DNA from 3 places in the Saccharopolyspora sp. NPDC003752 genome. Region 1 is predicted to be linked to each of the others. Evidence: riboswitches for the same ligand, from Rfam matches in the RefSeq annotation. Region 1 holds a riboswitch; each other region holds the start of a gene.

Region 1 (5,161 bases):
GCCAGACCTTCGTCACGTCGGTGCCCAGCGGGTAGGCCGCCTCCTCGCGGGAGTAGGCGTGGTCCCAGTCCTTGGCCAGCGACGCCGCCGTGTGCGGGGCACCCACCAACGGGTTGTCGTCGGCCGGCCACTGCCCGGCGACGACCTTGTCGATCTCCGCCCGGATCGCGATCATCGCCTCGCAGAACCGGTCCAGCTCCGCCAGGTTCTCGCTCTCCGTCGGCTCGACCATCAGCGTCCCGGCCACCGGGAACGACATCGTCGGCGCGTGGATGCCGTAGTCCGCCAGCCGCTTGGCGACGTCGTCGACGGTGATGCCGCTGGTCTTGCTGATCTGCCGCAGGTCGAGGATGCACTCGTGCGCGACGAAGCCGCCCTTGCCGGTGTAGAGCACCGGGAAGTAGTTGTTGAGGCGGCGGGCGACGTAGTTGGCGGCCGCGACCGCGGTCAGCGTCGCCCGGCGCAGGCCGTCGGCGCCCATCATCCGCACGTACGCCCAGGAGATCGGCAGGATCGAGGCGCTGCCCCACGGGGCGGCGCTGATCGGGCCGACGCCGGTCGCCGGCCCGGCGGCGGGCTGCAGCGGGTGGTTGGGCAGGAACGGCGCCAGGTGCTCGCGCACGCCGATCGGGCCGACGCCCGGGCCGCCACCGCCGTGCGGGATGCAGAACGTCTTGTGCAGGTTCAGGTGCGAGACGTCGGAGCCGAACTTGCCCATCCGCGCGAGGCCGATCAGGGCGTTGAGGTTCGCGCCGTCGACGTAGACCTGGCCGCCCGCGTCGTGCACCAGCCCGCACACCTCGCGCACGGTGTCCTCGTACACGCCGTGCGTGGACGGGTAGGTGATCATGATCGCGGCGAGGTCGTCGGCGTGCTCGGTGACCAGCTCGCGCAGGTGGTCGAGCTCGATGTTGCCGGCGTCGTCGCAGCGGACCACGATCACCCGCATCCCGGCCATCACGGCGCTGGCGGCGTTGGTGCCGTGCGCGCTCGCCGGGATCAGGCACAGGTCCCGGTCCTCGTCACCACGGCTGCGGTGGTAGGCGCGGATCGCCAGCAGGCCGGCGAACTCGCCCTGGCTGCCGGCGTTGGGCTGCAGGCTCACCGCGTCGTAGCCGGTGACCTCGGCCAGCCAGGTCTCCAGGTCCTTGACGATCGACAGCAGCCCCTCGGCGTCCTGCGCGGGCGCGAACGGGTGCAGCGAACCGAACTCGGGCCAGGTGATCGGCTCCATCTCGGCCGTCGCGTTGAGCTTCATCGTGCACGAGCCCAGCGGGATCATGCTGCGGTCCAGCGCGATGTCCTTGTCCGACAGCCGCCGGAGGTAGCGCAGCAGCGAGGTCTCGGAGCGGTGGGTGTGGAACACCGGGTGGGTCAGGTACTCCGAGGTGCGCTCCAGCGCCGCGGGCAGCGCGTCCGGCGTCTCGATGTCGAGCTCGTCGACGTCACCGCCGGTGACGCCGAAGGCCTGCCACACCGTCGCCAGGTGCGCCCGCGTGGTGGTCTCGTCGCAGCTGATGCCGACGTGGTCGGCGTCCACGCGGCGGAGGTTGATGCCGCCCCGGCGGGCCCTGGCGACGACGTCGTCGGCCTTGCCCGGCACCTTCACGAAGATCGTGTCGAAGAACTCCTGGTGCAGCACCTCGACGCCACCGCGGCGCAGCTGCTCGGCGAGCACCGCCGCCATCCGGTGCGCGCGGGTCGCGATCGACCGCAGCCCGGCCGGGCCGTGGTAGACCGCGTACATCGAAGCCACGACGGCCAGCAGCACCTGCGCGGTGCAGATGTTGCTGGTGGCCTTCTCACGGCGGATGTGCTGTTCGCGGGTCTGCAGCGCCAGCCGGTAGGCCTGGTTGCCGTCGGCGTCGACGCTCACGCCGACCAACCGCCCCGGCAGCTGCCGTTCGAAGCCCTTGGCCACGGCCATGAACCCGGCGTGCGGGCCGCCGAAGCCCATCGGCACGCCGAACCGCTGGGTGCTGCCGACCACCACGTCCGCGCCGATCTCGCCGGGCGAGCGCAGCAGCGTCAGCGCCAGCAGGTCGGCCGCGACGACGACCTTCGCGCCGCGCCGGTGGACCTCCGCGATGATCTCCTCGTGGTCCCGCACCGCGCCGGAAGCGCCCGGGTAGGACAGCAGCACGCCGAAGAACTCGCCGTCCGGCAGCGCCTGCGCGCCCGCGGCGAGGTCGGCGACGACGACCTCGATGCCCAGCGGCTCCGCGCGGGTCTCGATCACCGCGATGGTCTGCGGCAGCGTGTCGGCGTCCACCACGAACCGCGGCGACTTCGACCGGCCCGCGCGGCGCACCAGCGTCATGCCCTCGGCCGCGGCGGTGGACTCGTCGAGCATCGACGCGTTGGCCACCGGCACCCCGGCCAGGTCGGCCACCATCGTCTGGAAGTTCAGCAGCGCTTCGAGCCGGCCCTGCGAGATCTCCGGCTGGTACGGCGTGTAGGCCGTGTACCAGGCGGGGCTCTCCAGCACGTTGCGCAGGATCACCGGCGGCGTGACCGTGCCGTAGTAGCCGAGCCCGATCATCTCGGTGTGCGGGCGACAGCGGCGCGCCAGCTCGCGCAGCTCGGCCAGCGCCTCGGACTCGGTGGCCGGCTCCGGCAGCGCCAGCTGCAGGTCGCCTTCCCGGATCGTGTCCGGCACGGCGTTCTGCCCCAGCTCCTCCAGCGAGCCGACGCCGATCACGTCGAGCATGCGCGCGAGTTCGGCCGGCATCGGGCCGACGTGCCGGTCGGCGAACGGCGTGCCGTGCTCCAGGGCGGCCAGGGGAATGCGGTCGTGGGTCACGTCGGTCATCGCCAAACCTCAATCGTCGCGGCGGCAAAGGGCGGCAGGCAGCCGGAACTGCCCTGCTCTCCCCCTCTGTCACTGTCCGCGAAGCGAACGCCTGAGAGCTTCACCCGGGAACCGGGCTTGCACCGTCGGCGGGGTGCACCACGGCCGTGGTGCACCCTCTTTCCAGAGGTATCTCGCCCGTGCGGTCCAGGTGGCCTGAGAGGTTGGCGGGGAGGGTTGCTCCTTCGGCGCCGACCGCGGCCTAGGCCGGGCCGGACTCTCCCGCACGGGGTCGGCGATGTGCCGCAGCTTACCCGATCAGGGGGTCCGAGCGGACCAGCGATGTCACCGGCCACACACCACCCGGTCGGGGCCGGTCGGCTCAGCCGGTCTCGGCCTGCCGGTCGCGCCGCCGACGGGACAGCTCGTCGTCCATCGGGACCAGCTCCGCGCCGTCGGCCCGTTCCGCCGGGAAGTCGTGGATCGTGCCGCTGATCTCGCGCATCGCACCGCTGACGGCGATGCCGAACACTCCTTGGCCACCCTGCAACAGGTCGACCACCTCCTCGGCAGAGGTGCACTCGTAGACCGTCGTCCCGTCGCTGAACAGCGTCAGCCTGGCCAGGTCCTGCACGCCCCGGTTGCGCAGGTGTTCCACCGCGACCCGGATGTTGTGCAGCGACACCCCGGTGTCCAGCAGTCGCTTGACCACCTTGAGCACCAGGATGTCCTTGAACGAGTACAGCCGCTGCGAGCCGGAGCCGGCGGCGCCGCGGATGGACGGGCCGACCAGCTTGGTGCGCGCCCAGTAGTCCAACTGGCGGTAGGTGATGCCGGCGATCTGGCAGGCGGCCGGACCCCGGTAGCCGACCAGTTCGTCCGGCAGCGAGGCGTCGGGGAACAGCTCGCCCTGCTCCACGGCAGCATCCCGGTTGGACGCTTCCTCGACCACGCCTGCCTCCCCTCGTCCGGCACGAAGCCGACGACGATCACCAGCTCCCGGACCATCGCGGTCCGAGGCCGCGAACACCCCCCAGCGGCCGAATCACACCGGGGCAATTCGCGTAAGTTCGACGGTAGGCCTGCCCCGCGGGGAGGTCAACGCGACGCGCGGGGCACCCGGACGACCCGGCCCCCGCCTGCTCGCGCAGACGGGGGCCAGGCTGTGTCGTCGGTCGATCGGCGGGCTCAGGTGTCGGCGCCGCGGAAGTCCTCCGGGGAGACGGAGTCCAGGAACTCGCGGAACTTCTCCACCTCGTCCTCCTGCTCGTCCGGGATGATCAGCCCCGCCTCGTCCAGCACCGATTCGTCGGCGTGGATGGGCACCCCGATGCGCAGCGCCAGCGCCACCGAGTCGCTCGGCCGCGCGGAGACCCGCACATCCCCGTCGAACACCAGCTCGGCGAAGAAGGTGCCGTCCTGCAGGTCGGTGATCCGCACCTGTTCCAGGTCGCGCCCGAGGGCGCCGATGACGTCCTTCAACAGGTCGTGGGTAAGGGGTCTCTGCGGCCGCACACCCTGCTGCTCCAGCGCGATGGCGGTCGCCTCGACCGAGCCGATCCAGATCGGCAGGTAACGCTCGCCGTGCGCCTCGCGCAACAGCAGAATCGGCTGGTTTGCTGGTAGTTCAACTCGCACGCCGACGACGCGCATCTCGCTGCTCATCGTCACATCGCCTCCTCCAGCGCGCCGAAGCGTGACATCCCCGTCGAGGATCGCGCACCGACGCCTCCGACGCTACCCGCGTTGCGGCGGACACGCCCATCCCTTTAGCGGTCTGGTCGACCACCGAATCCGCGGCCTTCCTGCCGGTGCATCTGGTCCGAACCGCTGGCTGAGCTCTTCATCGAGCATTACCAGCACGATACACCGCCGACCCGTCCGCCGGACCGGTCGAAAGGCGGCCGCTACAACGTGGAAACCGGTTGCGACGGCGGGAAATTCCCCGCGCGGGAAGTCAGTCGATCTCGGCTGCGCACTACCTTCACGCGCCAGCGGGGCGACGCCGCTTCGGCGCCGCCCCGCTGGCGAATGGACTAGTCGGTCCAAGGGCCCCTCAGCGGGCGCCCGGGCCCCCATCGATCGGGCCGGTCAGGAACACCAGCCGGAACTTCCCGATCTGCACCTCGTCGCCGTTGGCCAGCACCGAGGTGTCGACCGGCTCCCGGTTGACGTAGGTGCCGTTGAGGCTGCCGACGTCGACGACCACGAAGTCGTTGCCCTCGCGCCGGAACTCGGCGTGCCGGCGGGAAACCGTGACGTCATCGAGGAAGATGTCGCTGTCCGGGTGCCGTCCCGCGCTGGTGGTCTCCCGGTCCAGCAGGAATCGCGATCCCGCGTTGGGGCCGCGCTTGACCACCAGCAGGGCGG
Region 2 (5,161 bases), on a different contig from region 1:
CGACCTTCTTGAACAGAGACATCGTCGCTCCCGGCGGTTCGACAGTTACGGCTACCACCAGGCTACCGACAAATCGGTCATGAATCAGCCGAGCACCCCGCTGATCGATGCGTGGCCCTTCAGCAGGTTCCGCGCCACGGTGCGGCGCTGGATCTCGTCGGTGCCCTCGAAGATGCGCAGCAGCCGCAGGTCGCGGTACCAGCGCTCGACCGGCAGCTCCTTGGTGTAGCCCATGCCGCCGTGCATCTGCAGGACGCGGTCCACGATCTCGTTGGCGCGGGTGGCGCCGAAGAGCTTGGCCACCGACTGCGCGTGGCGGGAGTCCATGCCCTGGTCGACCTGCCAGGCCGCCTGCAGCACGAGCCAGCGCAGCGCCTCGATCTCCACCGCGGAGTCGGCGATCATCCACTGGATGGCCTGGCGCTCGGCGATCGGCTTGCCGAAGGTCTCGCGGGTCTTGGCGTATTCCATGCCCATCTCGACGAGCCGCTCGCAGGCGCCGAGGGCGTGCGCGGGCAGCAGGTAGCGGCCGCGGCCGATCCACTGCATGGCGAGCTTGAAGCCCTGGCCGACCTCGCCGAGCACGTTGTGCTCCGGGACCCGCACGTTGTCGAACACCAGCGCGGCGGGCTGCCGCTCCCACGGGCCCATGATGTCGATCGGCTCGGACTTCCAGCCCGCGTCGCGGTCGGCCAGGAAGCAGGTGACGCCGCCGCCTGCGCCCTTCTCCCGGTCGGTGACGGCGAAGACCATCACGAAGTCGGCGTCGATGCCGCCGGTGATGAAGGTCTTCTCGCCGTTGATGACCCACTCGTCGCCGTCCTTGACGGCGGTGGTGCGCAGGTTCTTGGCGTCCGAGCCGGCGCCGGGCTCGGTGATCGCGAAGCACGACTTGCGGGTGCCCTCGATCGTCGGGAGCAGGTAGCGCTCCTTCTGGTCGTCGTTGGCGTAGTACAGGATGTTGTCGGCGTAGCCGCCGAAGCGGAACGGCACGAAGGTGCGGCCGAGCTCGACCTCGATGAGCGCCGTCATCACCGCCGACAGGCCCATGCCGCCGTACTCCTCGGGCGTCTGCACGCCCCAGAACCCGGCCTGCTTCGCCTTGTCCTGCAGTTCCCGCTGCTCGTCCTTGGTCAGGCCGCGTTCCCCGGCGCGCTCGCGGCGCAGCACCTCCTGTTCCAGCGGCACCAGTTCGCGCTGGACGAAGTTGCGCACCCAGTCGCGGATGTCGCGTTCTGTGTCGGACAGCGAGAAGTCGACCATCGCCGGATCCTTTCCTGCGGCCAGCTAACTAACGTCGTTAGTTTTGTGGCAGCCTAAGGCGGTCCCGGCGAGCGCCGCAAGGGATCCGACGAGGAGAAGACGTGCCCAGACCGACCACCCCCCGGCTGTCGCCGGAACGCATCCGGCGGATCGGCCTGGAGATCATCGACGCCGACGGCCTCGAAGCGCTGTCCATGCGGCGGCTGGCCGAACGGCTCGGCGTCCGCGCGGCGTCGCTGTACAACCACGTGTCGACCAAGGACGAGCTGCTGCACGAGATCGCCGACGACGTGATGGCCGCGGTCGACGTCTCCGGCTTCGACGCGGACTGGACGACCGGCCTGCGCACCTGGGCGCGCTCCTACCGGGCCGCCCTGATCGCCCACCCGAACCTGGTCCCGTTCCTGGCCTACGGCCCGGCCCGCCGGGAGAACGCGCTGCGCCGGGCAGACGCGGTGCACGGCGGCCTGACCAGGGCGGGCTGGCCGCAGCGCTACGCCACGATGATCGGCGCCTCGACGAAGTACCTGGTGGTGGGCTCGGCGATGGGCTCCTTCAGCGGCGGCTTCCCGGACGACGCGGCGCTCTACGGCGACCGCTTCCCGCACCTGAACAAGGCCCACCTGCTCCGCGAGCACGCGGCGGAGATCGACGCCGACAGCTTCGAGCTGGCCCTGGCCGCCCTGGTCGACGGCCTGGAGAAGCAGTACGGCGAGCTCCCCGCCTGAGATCACTCACCCGCCCGGTTGACGTGGGTCACGCCGGTTCGTAGCGTCGGCGTTCACACAACCGAATACCGCGCCCACGACGTCGTGCGGGAGAGACTCCGGCCCGTTCCGGGACCGGAGCGCCGAAGGAGCAATTCTCCCCAGCAAACTCTCAGGCACCGGCACCGCACGGCACCAGGCGAACACGGAGAAAAGCAGAAGCGCCCGCTTCTCGCCCACGGTGCAAGCCGCCCCCTCGCGGGCGGCGAAACTCTCAGGCCAATGACTCCGGGGAGACCGCCCGACCAGCGCAAGCCCGCGCAGGTCGAGGTCGAGGCATCCCCGATAAGGTTGGGCTCAGTGAGCTGACCGGCCCTCGACTGCCGACCGGCGCCCACCAGGAGGAGTCTCACCATGTCGTCGCCACGACAGACGCCCTTGCACCACGTGCACGAAGCCCTCGGGGCGACGTTCACCGAATTCGCCGGCTGGCGGATGCCGCTGCGCTACTCGGGCGACACCGCCGAGCACAACGCGGTGCGCACCGGCGCCGGCCTGTTCGACCTGACCCACATGGGTGAGATCCGGATCAGCGGGCCGCAGGCCGCCGAGGCGCTGGACTACGCGCTGGTCGCCAACGCGTCCGCGATCAAGCCCGGCCGCGCCCGCTACACGATGATCTGCAACGCCGCCGGCGGCGTGCTCGACGACCTGATCGTCTACCGGCTCGGCGACGAGGAGTTCCTGGTGGTGGCCAACGCGGCGAACGCCGCCGTGGTCTCCGCCGAGCTGGCCGAGCGCATCGGCGGCTTCGACGCCGAGCACCAGGACGTCTCCGATGACTACGCGCTGATCGCGGTGCAGGGCCCGAACGCGGTCGCGATCCTCGCGCCGCTGACCGACACCGACCTCGCCGAGGTCAAGTACTACGCGGGCTACCGCAGCCGGGTCGCGGGCAAGGACGTGCTGCTGGCGCGCACCGGTTACACCGGCGAGGACGGCTTCGAGCTGTTCACCGAGCCCGGCGACGCCGAGGCGGTCTGGCAGGCGCTGACCTCCTCCGGCGCCGAGCACGGCCTGCAGCCCGCCGGGTTGTCCTGCCGCGACACGCTGCGGCTGGAGGCCGGCATGCCGCTGTACGGCAACGAGCTGTCCGCCGAGCTCACGCCCTTCCACGCCAACCTCGGCCGGGTGGTCAAGCTGGACAAGGCCGGCGACTTCGTCGGCAAGGACGCGCTGGCCGCCGCGGCCGAGAAGCCCACCGAGCGCACGCTGGTCGGCTTGAGCACCGAGCAGCGCCGGGCGCCCCGGCACGGCTACCGCGTGCTGGACGCCGACGGCGCCGAGATCGGCGTCGTGACCAGCGGCGCCCCCTCCCCGACGCTCGGCCACCCGATCGGGATGGCCTACGTGGACCGCGACCACAGCGAACCCGGCACGCAGCTGCAGGTCGACATCCGCGGCAAGGCCGTCGCGGTGCAGGTCGTCGAGCTGCCGTTCTACCGCCGCAATGCCTGAAGAGAAATACACAGGAGGCAACACCATGTCGACACCGGACCTGTTCAACGACCAGCTGGCCGCGGTGGACCCCGAGGTGGCGGCGGCGGTCGGCGCCGAACTCAACCGCCAGCAGAGCACGCTGGAGATGATCGCCTCGGAGAACTTCGCACCGCAGGCCGTCCTCGAGGCGCAGGGCTCGGTGCTGACGAACAAGTACGCCGAGGGCTACCCGGGCCGGCGCTACTACGGCGGCTGCGAGCACGTCGACGTCATCGAGCAGCTGGCCATCGACCGGGTCAAGGAGCTCTTCGGCGCGTCCTTCGCCAACGTGCAGCCGCACTCGGGCGCGCAGGCCAACGCGGCTGCGATGTTCGCGCTGCTCAAGCCGGGTGACACGATCATGGGCCTGGACCTGGCGCACGGCGGTCACCTGACCCACGGCATGCGGATCAACTTCTCCGGCAAGCTCTACAACGTGGTGCCGTACCACGTGCGCGAGGACGACCACCGCGTCGACATGGACGAGGTCGCCAAGCTGGCGCGGGAGAACAAGCCGCAGCTGATCATCGCCGGCTGGTCGGCGTACCCGCGGCAGCTGGACTTCAAGCGGTTCCGGGAGATCGCCGACGAGGTCGGTGCCTACCTGATGGTCGACATGGCGCACTTCGCCGGCCTGGTGGCCGCCGGGCTGCACCCGAGCCCGGTGCCGCACGCGCACGTCGTCACCACCACCACGCACAAGACCCTCGGCGGTCCGCGCGGTGGTGTGATCCTGTCGGCGGACCAGGAGTTCGCGAAGAAGTTCAACTCGGCGGTGTTCCCGGGCCAGCAGGGCGGGCCGCTGGAGCACGTGATCGCCGGCAAGGCGGTGTCGTTCAAGGTCGCCGCGTCGCCGGAGTTCGCCGACCGGCAGCGCCGCACCGTGGAGGGCGCGCAGGTCCTGGCCGAGCGGCTGCTCGCCGACGACGCCGTCAAGGCCGGCGTGCAGCTGGTCTCCGGCGGCACCGACGTGCACCTGGTGCTGGTGGACCTGCGGGACTCCGAGCTGGACGGCAAGCAGGCCGAGGACCGGCTGCACGAGATCGGCATCACCGTCAACCGCAACGCGGTGCCCAACGACCCGCGGCCGCCGATGGTGACCTCCGGGCTGCGCATCGGCACCCCGGCGCTGGCCACCCGCGGCTTCGGCAAGGAGGACTTCGCGGAGGTCGCCGACATCATCGCCGAGGCGCTCAAGCCGGGCTTCGACGAGTCGGCGAGCGCGAAGCTCCGGGAGCGGGTGGAGGCCCTGGCCGCCAAGCACCCGCTGTACCCGAACCTCTGACAGGTGATCGGCGAGTAGCCCCCGAACGCCGCATTTCGGTCCGCAATGACCGAAATGCGGCGTTTCACGTTTGTGTGTCCTAAGTGGACTATGTTGGAACTGGGAAAAGGCTCGATTTCAACTGTGCCCAATCGCTTGCCAGCACTGCCCGAATGCCGGATTATCTGCGCAGTTTCAGCGAAACACGCTGGCGATTAAGGAGTCACGCTTCGATGAGCCAACCAGAGGCCGAGGAGTACCGGAAGGATCTGAGTACCCGGCACATCAACATGATCGCGATCGGCGGGGCGATCGGGGTCGGGCTGTTCCTCGGCTCCGGCAAGGCGCTGCACCAGGTCGGGCCCGGCCTGATCCTGATCTACGCGAT
Region 3 (5,161 bases), on a different contig from region 1:
ACGGCGCCGTTCGACCACCGGCCGGAACGGACGACCATCGTCGCCCCGGTCCAGGCGATGGAGGCCGCGGTCCGCGAACTGCCCGCCGACGAGATCGCGTGGAGCATCCTGCGCGGCGGACGCTTCGTGGGCCCCGCGACGGTGCAGGACCAGCAGCGGGCCCGGCTGCGCGCCGGGCGGCTGCCCATCCCGGGCGACGGGCGGTCGTGGGCGGCGATGGTGCACGCGCGGGATTACGCGGAGGCTGTGGTCGGCGCGCTGGAGCGCGGCTGCGCTGGCGAGACGCTGAACATCGCCGACGAGCCCGTCCGGGTCGCGGACTACTACCGCGAGCTGGCCCGCACGGACGGCAGCCCGGCCCCCGGGCAGGCCCCGGACGAGGCGGCCGAGCCGTCGCACCGCGTCAGCAGCGAAGCGGCGCGGCGCCTCCTCGACTGGTCCCCGGTGCACGGCATCTGGCCGGTGCGCGGCGGGGAGCGGTGACAGGAAGGTTCCCATCCTCGCACCGGAGCCGACGGCGGGAAGGCTCCACAGCAGGCGCCCGGTGGCTCATCGGTGACAGGAAAGTTCCCATGCACTCACCGCACGAACCGGCCTGGTGACAGGAAGGTTCCCAAGCTCTCACCGCACGGCCTGGTAGTGACAGGAAAGTTCCCATGCACTCACCGCGGTATTGAGCGGCGCTGACAGGAAAGTTCCCATGCTCGCACTACGGGCCCGGTGGCAGAGAAGTTCCCATCCGCATGCCACCTGGCCCCGGTGCGGGCAGGTGGTGACAGGAAGGTTCCCCAGCACTCACCGCACGGCCCGGTGGTGACAGGAAAGTTCCCATGCACTCACCGGGCGTGCGGCGGGTCAGCACTCGATGACGTTGACGGCGAGGCCGCCGCGAGCCGTCTCCTTGTACTTGACCTTCATGTCCCGGCCGGTCTCGCGCATGGTCTTGATGACCTTGTCCAGCGAGACGAAATGGGTGCCGTCGCCGCGCAGCGCCATCCGAGCCGCCGTGATCGCCTTCACCGACGCGACTGCGTTGCGCTCGATGCACGGGATCTGCACGAGACCGCCGATCGGGTCGCAGGTGAGGCCGAGGTTGTGCTCCATCGCGATCTCCGCGGCGTTCTCCACCTGGCTCGGGGTCCCGCCGAGCACCTCGGCGAGCCCGGCGGCCGCCATCGAGCACGCGGACCCGACCTCGCCCTGGCAGCCGACCTCGGCACCGGAGATCGACGCGTTCTCCTTGAACAGCACGCCGACCGCACCGGCCGCGAGCAGGAAGCGCACCACGCCGGCGTCGTCGGCGCCCGGCACGAACCGCATGTAGTAGTGCAGCACCGCGGGGACGATCCCGGCCGCGCCGTTGGTCGGCGCGGTCACCACGCGCCCGCCGGCCGCGTTCTCCTCGTTCACCGCGAGCGCGAAGAGCGTCACCCACTCCAGCGCATCGTCGTGCTCGGTCAGCGAAGCGGCCAGCTCCGCCGCCCGTCGCCGGACCTTGAGCCCGCCGGGCAGTTCGCCGGAGTTCCGGCATCCGTTGTCCACGCATTCGCGCATGACCTGCCAGATGCCCAGCAGCTCCTTGTGCACGGCGTCCTCGCCGCGCCAGGACAGCTCGTTGGCCAGCATGACGCCGCTGATCGGCAGCCCGGACTCCTCGGTGCGGGCGAGCAGTTCCGCGCCGGTCCGGAACGGGTACCGCACCGGGGTCGCGTCGGGCTTGATCCGATCGGTGCCGGTGGCGTCCTCGTCGACGACAAAACCGCCGCCGACCGAGTAGTAGACCGCGCTCTCCAGCTCGACCCCGTCGGTGCCGGTCGCGGTGAACCGCATGCCGTTGGGGTGCAGCGGCAGCGACTTGCGCCGGTGCATCACCAGGTCGCGGTCCACGGTGAACCGGATCTCCTGCACGCCGTCGAGCCGCAGCCGCCCGGTCTCCCGGATCTCGGCGACCCGGCCCTCCACCGCCGCCGGGTCGACGGTCTCCGGGCTGTGCCCCTCGAGACCGAGCAGCACCGCCTTCGGGCTGCCGTGCCCGTGCCCGGTCGCGCCGAGCGACCCGAACAGTTCCGCCTTGATCCGCTTGACCTGCGGCAACCGGCCCTCGCCGTGCAACCGCTGCACGAACAGCCGGGCCGCGCGCATCGGGCCGACCGTGTGCGAACTGGAGGGCCCGATACCGACCGAGAACAGGTCGAAGACGCTGATCGCCATTGACCGTCTCCTCCCCTCGCCTATTCCCCGCTACTCCGCGATCACCGCGGCGTACTGCTCGGCGGTGAGCAGGGCACCGGTGTCGGAGGTGCGCACCTCCAGCAGCCAGCCCTCGCCGTAGGGCTCGGAGTTGACCAGCGCCGGATCGTCCACGACGGACTCGTTGATCGCCACGACCTCGCCGGTGACCGGCGCGAACAGGTCGCTGACGGACTTCGTGGACTCCAGCTCGCCGCAGGCCTGGCCCGCCTCGATCTGCTCCCCCACCTCGGGCAGTTGCACGAAGACGATGTCGCCGAGCGCGTCCGCGGCGTGCTGGGTGATGCCGATCCGGACCAGCTCGTCGCGGTCCTCGATCCACTCGTGCTCTTCGGTGTAGCGCAGGTTCGCAGGCAGGGACATGTCGGGAGGCTCCAAGGCTTTCGGGGGCAGGGATGCCCGGGGCTGGGCCTCCCCCTCTGTTTCGGAACCTGAGAGCTTCGCCGCGGTTTCTCGCGGCTTGCACCGTGGGTGGAGCGTCACGGATGACGCGCGCTTTCCAGAGTTGCCTCGCCCGAACGGTCATGGGTGCCTGAGAGTTTGTGGGGAGTCTTGCTCCTTCGGCGCCCTGACGGCTCGGTGTGAGCCCTCAAGGTCTCTCCCGCACGGGGTCGACGGCCGGTATGCGATTGTCGATGTGCTCAGCAACGATAAACGGGCCAGCCCTGGTGTCAATGCCCTCCCCCACCTGACTGGCAGCGGCCCGAAGCACTCAGGAGGCCGGTGATGCTGGACATCCGGGCGCTGGTCGAACGGGTCGGCCCCACGCTGCTGCGCACAGTGGTCAGCCCGGAGCCGACGGTCTGCGTGGGAGACGTCGTCATCGCCGAACCCGATGAGCCGCCGACCGCGGCGGGCGGCGACCTCGTGCTGGGCGTGGCAGTCGCGGATCGCGAGCAGGCGAAGCGGCTGGCGAGGGCCTGCGGCGCGCAGGGCGCGGCAGCGGTGCTGCTCAAGCCGCCGATCTCGGTGGACGACGCGGTGGCCGCGGCGGCCGAGGAAGCCGGGGTGGCCCTGGTGGAAGTCCGGCCGGGTACCGGTTGGGCGCAGTTGGTGTGGCTGATCCGGGCGGCGCTGGGCGGGACCGGCATCGAGGAGGCCGACGCGCGCGGCACCGGGGTCGGCGACCTGTTCCGCCTCGCCGACGCGGTCGCCGACGTGGTGGACGCGCCGGTCACGATCGAGGACGCGCACTCCCAGGTCCTGGCCTACTCCGCCCGGCAGGACCTGACCGACCCGGCGCGGGTGTCGACCATCATGGGCCGGAAGCAGCCCGACGAGGTGCTCGCCAAGTTCCGGGCCCGCGGCACGTTCCGCCAGCTCAGCAAGGGCAGTTCGGCGATCTTCGTGCCCGCCCAGCAGGACGGCACCCTGCCCCGCCTGGTGGTGCCGATCCGGATGGGCGGCGAGCTGCTCGGTTCGATGTGGGCCGTGGTGCCCGGCGAGGTCTCCGAGGAGCGGTCCACCGCGTTCGCCGACACCGCCCCGCTGGTCGCGCTGCAACTGCTGCGGTGGCGGGCGGTGGCGGACGCGGAGCGCCGCCGGTCCGCCGAGCAGGTGCGGCTGCTGCTGGAGGGGGGCGAGGGCTGGCGGGTGGCCGTGAACGAGCTGGCGGTGCCCAACGAGGCGCATCGGGTCGTCGCGATCGAAATGCCGTCGTCCGCCGGGCCAGCGGAGGGGCACCGGCTGGCGATGTGGGAGTGGATCACGCGCGGGATCGGACGGCGCCCGCTGGTCACCGAGATCGGCACCATGCTCTACGCCCTGGTGCCGGACCGGGCGGGCGCGGGCGGCTGGCCGGACCTGCGGGAAGCGCTCGTGTCCCACGACGCTTCGCCGCGCCCGCTGATCGCGGTGGGCAATGCGGTGGCGGTCGCCGACCTCCCCCAGTCGCGCGCGCAGGCCGAGGAGCTGGTCGGCCTGCTGCGCACCGGCCAGTTACGCGACCGGGTGGCGGTGTACGAGGACAACTGGCCCCTGGTGGTGCTCAGCCGGATGGCCGGCGCGTCGACCGACGCGGGCGTCGGCTCCCTGGGCCCGCTGCCGGTGCTGCGCGAGCACGACCGAACGCAGGGCACCGAATACCTGGCAACCCTCCACGCGTGGCTGCGCCACCCGGGCGACCCGCGGCAGGCGAGCCGGGAGCTGCGCGTGCACCCGAACACCTTCCGCTACCGGATGAAGCGGCTCACCCAACTCGTGGACATCGACCTGGAGAACCCCAACGTCCGCGCGGCGCTGTTCGTGCAACTGCTCGCCGACCGCTGGGCCCAGCACGGCTGACAGCAAGGGAACTTTCCTGTCACCCCGCCCCCGCCGAGCCGCGCCCCCGGCGGCTGCGAGCGAGGGAACCTTCCTGTCATCACCACGCCCGTGACGCACCCCCGGTGACGTGTGAAAGGGAACCTTCCTGCCACCGCATGACAGGAAAGTTCCCTTGCTTTCACCGGCCGCCCGGGTGGCTGCGAGCAAGGGAACCTTCCTGTCACCCCGGCCTCGCCGCGCCGTTTCGGCCCCTCTCGGCGCGTTGGCGCCGCCGCAGCAGGCTTTGTGCTGCGGGCACAAAGCGCGCGGGGCAATCTCATCCTGCGGGAATGATGCGCCCCTTTCGGCTGCAGCGGATCGTGGTGCGCAACAGGAGACGAAAGGATTCCGCCGTGAAGATCGCAGTTCCGCGCGAGATCAAGAACAACGAGTACCGGGTCGCGATCACACCTGCGGGCGTGCACGAGCTGACCACCCGCGGTCACGACGTCTTCGTCGAGACGAACGCCGGCGCCGGTTCCTCCATCCCCGACGAGGACTTCCTCGCGGCCGGGGCGAAGGTGCTGCCCACCGCCGAGGAGGTGTGGGGCGAGGGCCAGCTGGTCCTCAAGGTCAAGGAGCCGATCGCCGAGGAGTACCCGCGGTT

Evidence for each region. A riboswitch is a leader RNA that binds a small molecule or an ion and turns the genes downstream of it on or off. The one in region 1 is predicted to bind glycine.
Region 2: it holds a riboswitch for glycine, as region 1 does, so the genes downstream of both, gcvT (glycine cleavage system aminomethyltransferase GcvT) here and gcvP (aminomethyl-transferring glycine dehydrogenase) in region 1, are expected to answer to the same signal.
Region 3: it holds a riboswitch for glycine, as region 1 does, so the genes downstream of both, gcvH (glycine cleavage system protein GcvH) here and gcvP (aminomethyl-transferring glycine dehydrogenase) in region 1, are expected to answer to the same signal.

The regions. Positions count from the first base shown of each region.
Region 1 is NZ_JBSGJZ010000008.1:137,866-143,026, reverse strand. Features, by position in the region: gene gcvP (aminomethyl-transferring glycine dehydrogenase) at 1-2,812, opposite strand, end outside; glycine riboswitch at 2,985-3,086, opposite strand; gene ACWEV3_RS13120 (MerR family transcriptional regulator) at 3,174-3,743, opposite strand; gene ACWEV3_RS13115 (bifunctional nuclease family protein) at 3,980-4,456, opposite strand; gene garA (glycogen accumulation regulator GarA) at 4,848-5,161, opposite strand, start outside.
Region 2 is NZ_JBSGJZ010000030.1:93,091-98,251, forward strand. Features, by position in the region: gene ACWEV3_RS31300 (hypothetical protein) at 1-22, opposite strand, end outside; gene ACWEV3_RS31305 (acyl-CoA dehydrogenase family protein) at 85-1,263, opposite strand; gene ACWEV3_RS31310 (TetR/AcrR family transcriptional regulator) at 1,365-1,991, shown strand; glycine riboswitch at 2,069-2,168, shown strand; glycine riboswitch at 2,169-2,269, shown strand; gene gcvT (glycine cleavage system aminomethyltransferase GcvT) at 2,385-3,488, shown strand; gene glyA (serine hydroxymethyltransferase) at 3,514-4,794, shown strand; gene ACWEV3_RS31325 (amino acid permease) at 5,007-5,161, shown strand, end outside.
Region 3 is NZ_JBSGJZ010000024.1:75,168-80,328, forward strand. Features, by position in the region: gene ACWEV3_RS27625 (NAD-dependent epimerase/dehydratase family protein) at 1-483, shown strand, start outside; gene ACWEV3_RS27630 (L-serine ammonia-lyase) at 856-2,211, opposite strand; gene gcvH (glycine cleavage system protein GcvH) at 2,242-2,613, opposite strand; glycine riboswitch at 2,660-2,759, opposite strand; glycine riboswitch at 2,760-2,864, opposite strand; gene ACWEV3_RS27640 (PucR family transcriptional regulator) at 2,977-4,533, shown strand; gene ald (alanine dehydrogenase) at 4,908-5,161, shown strand, end outside.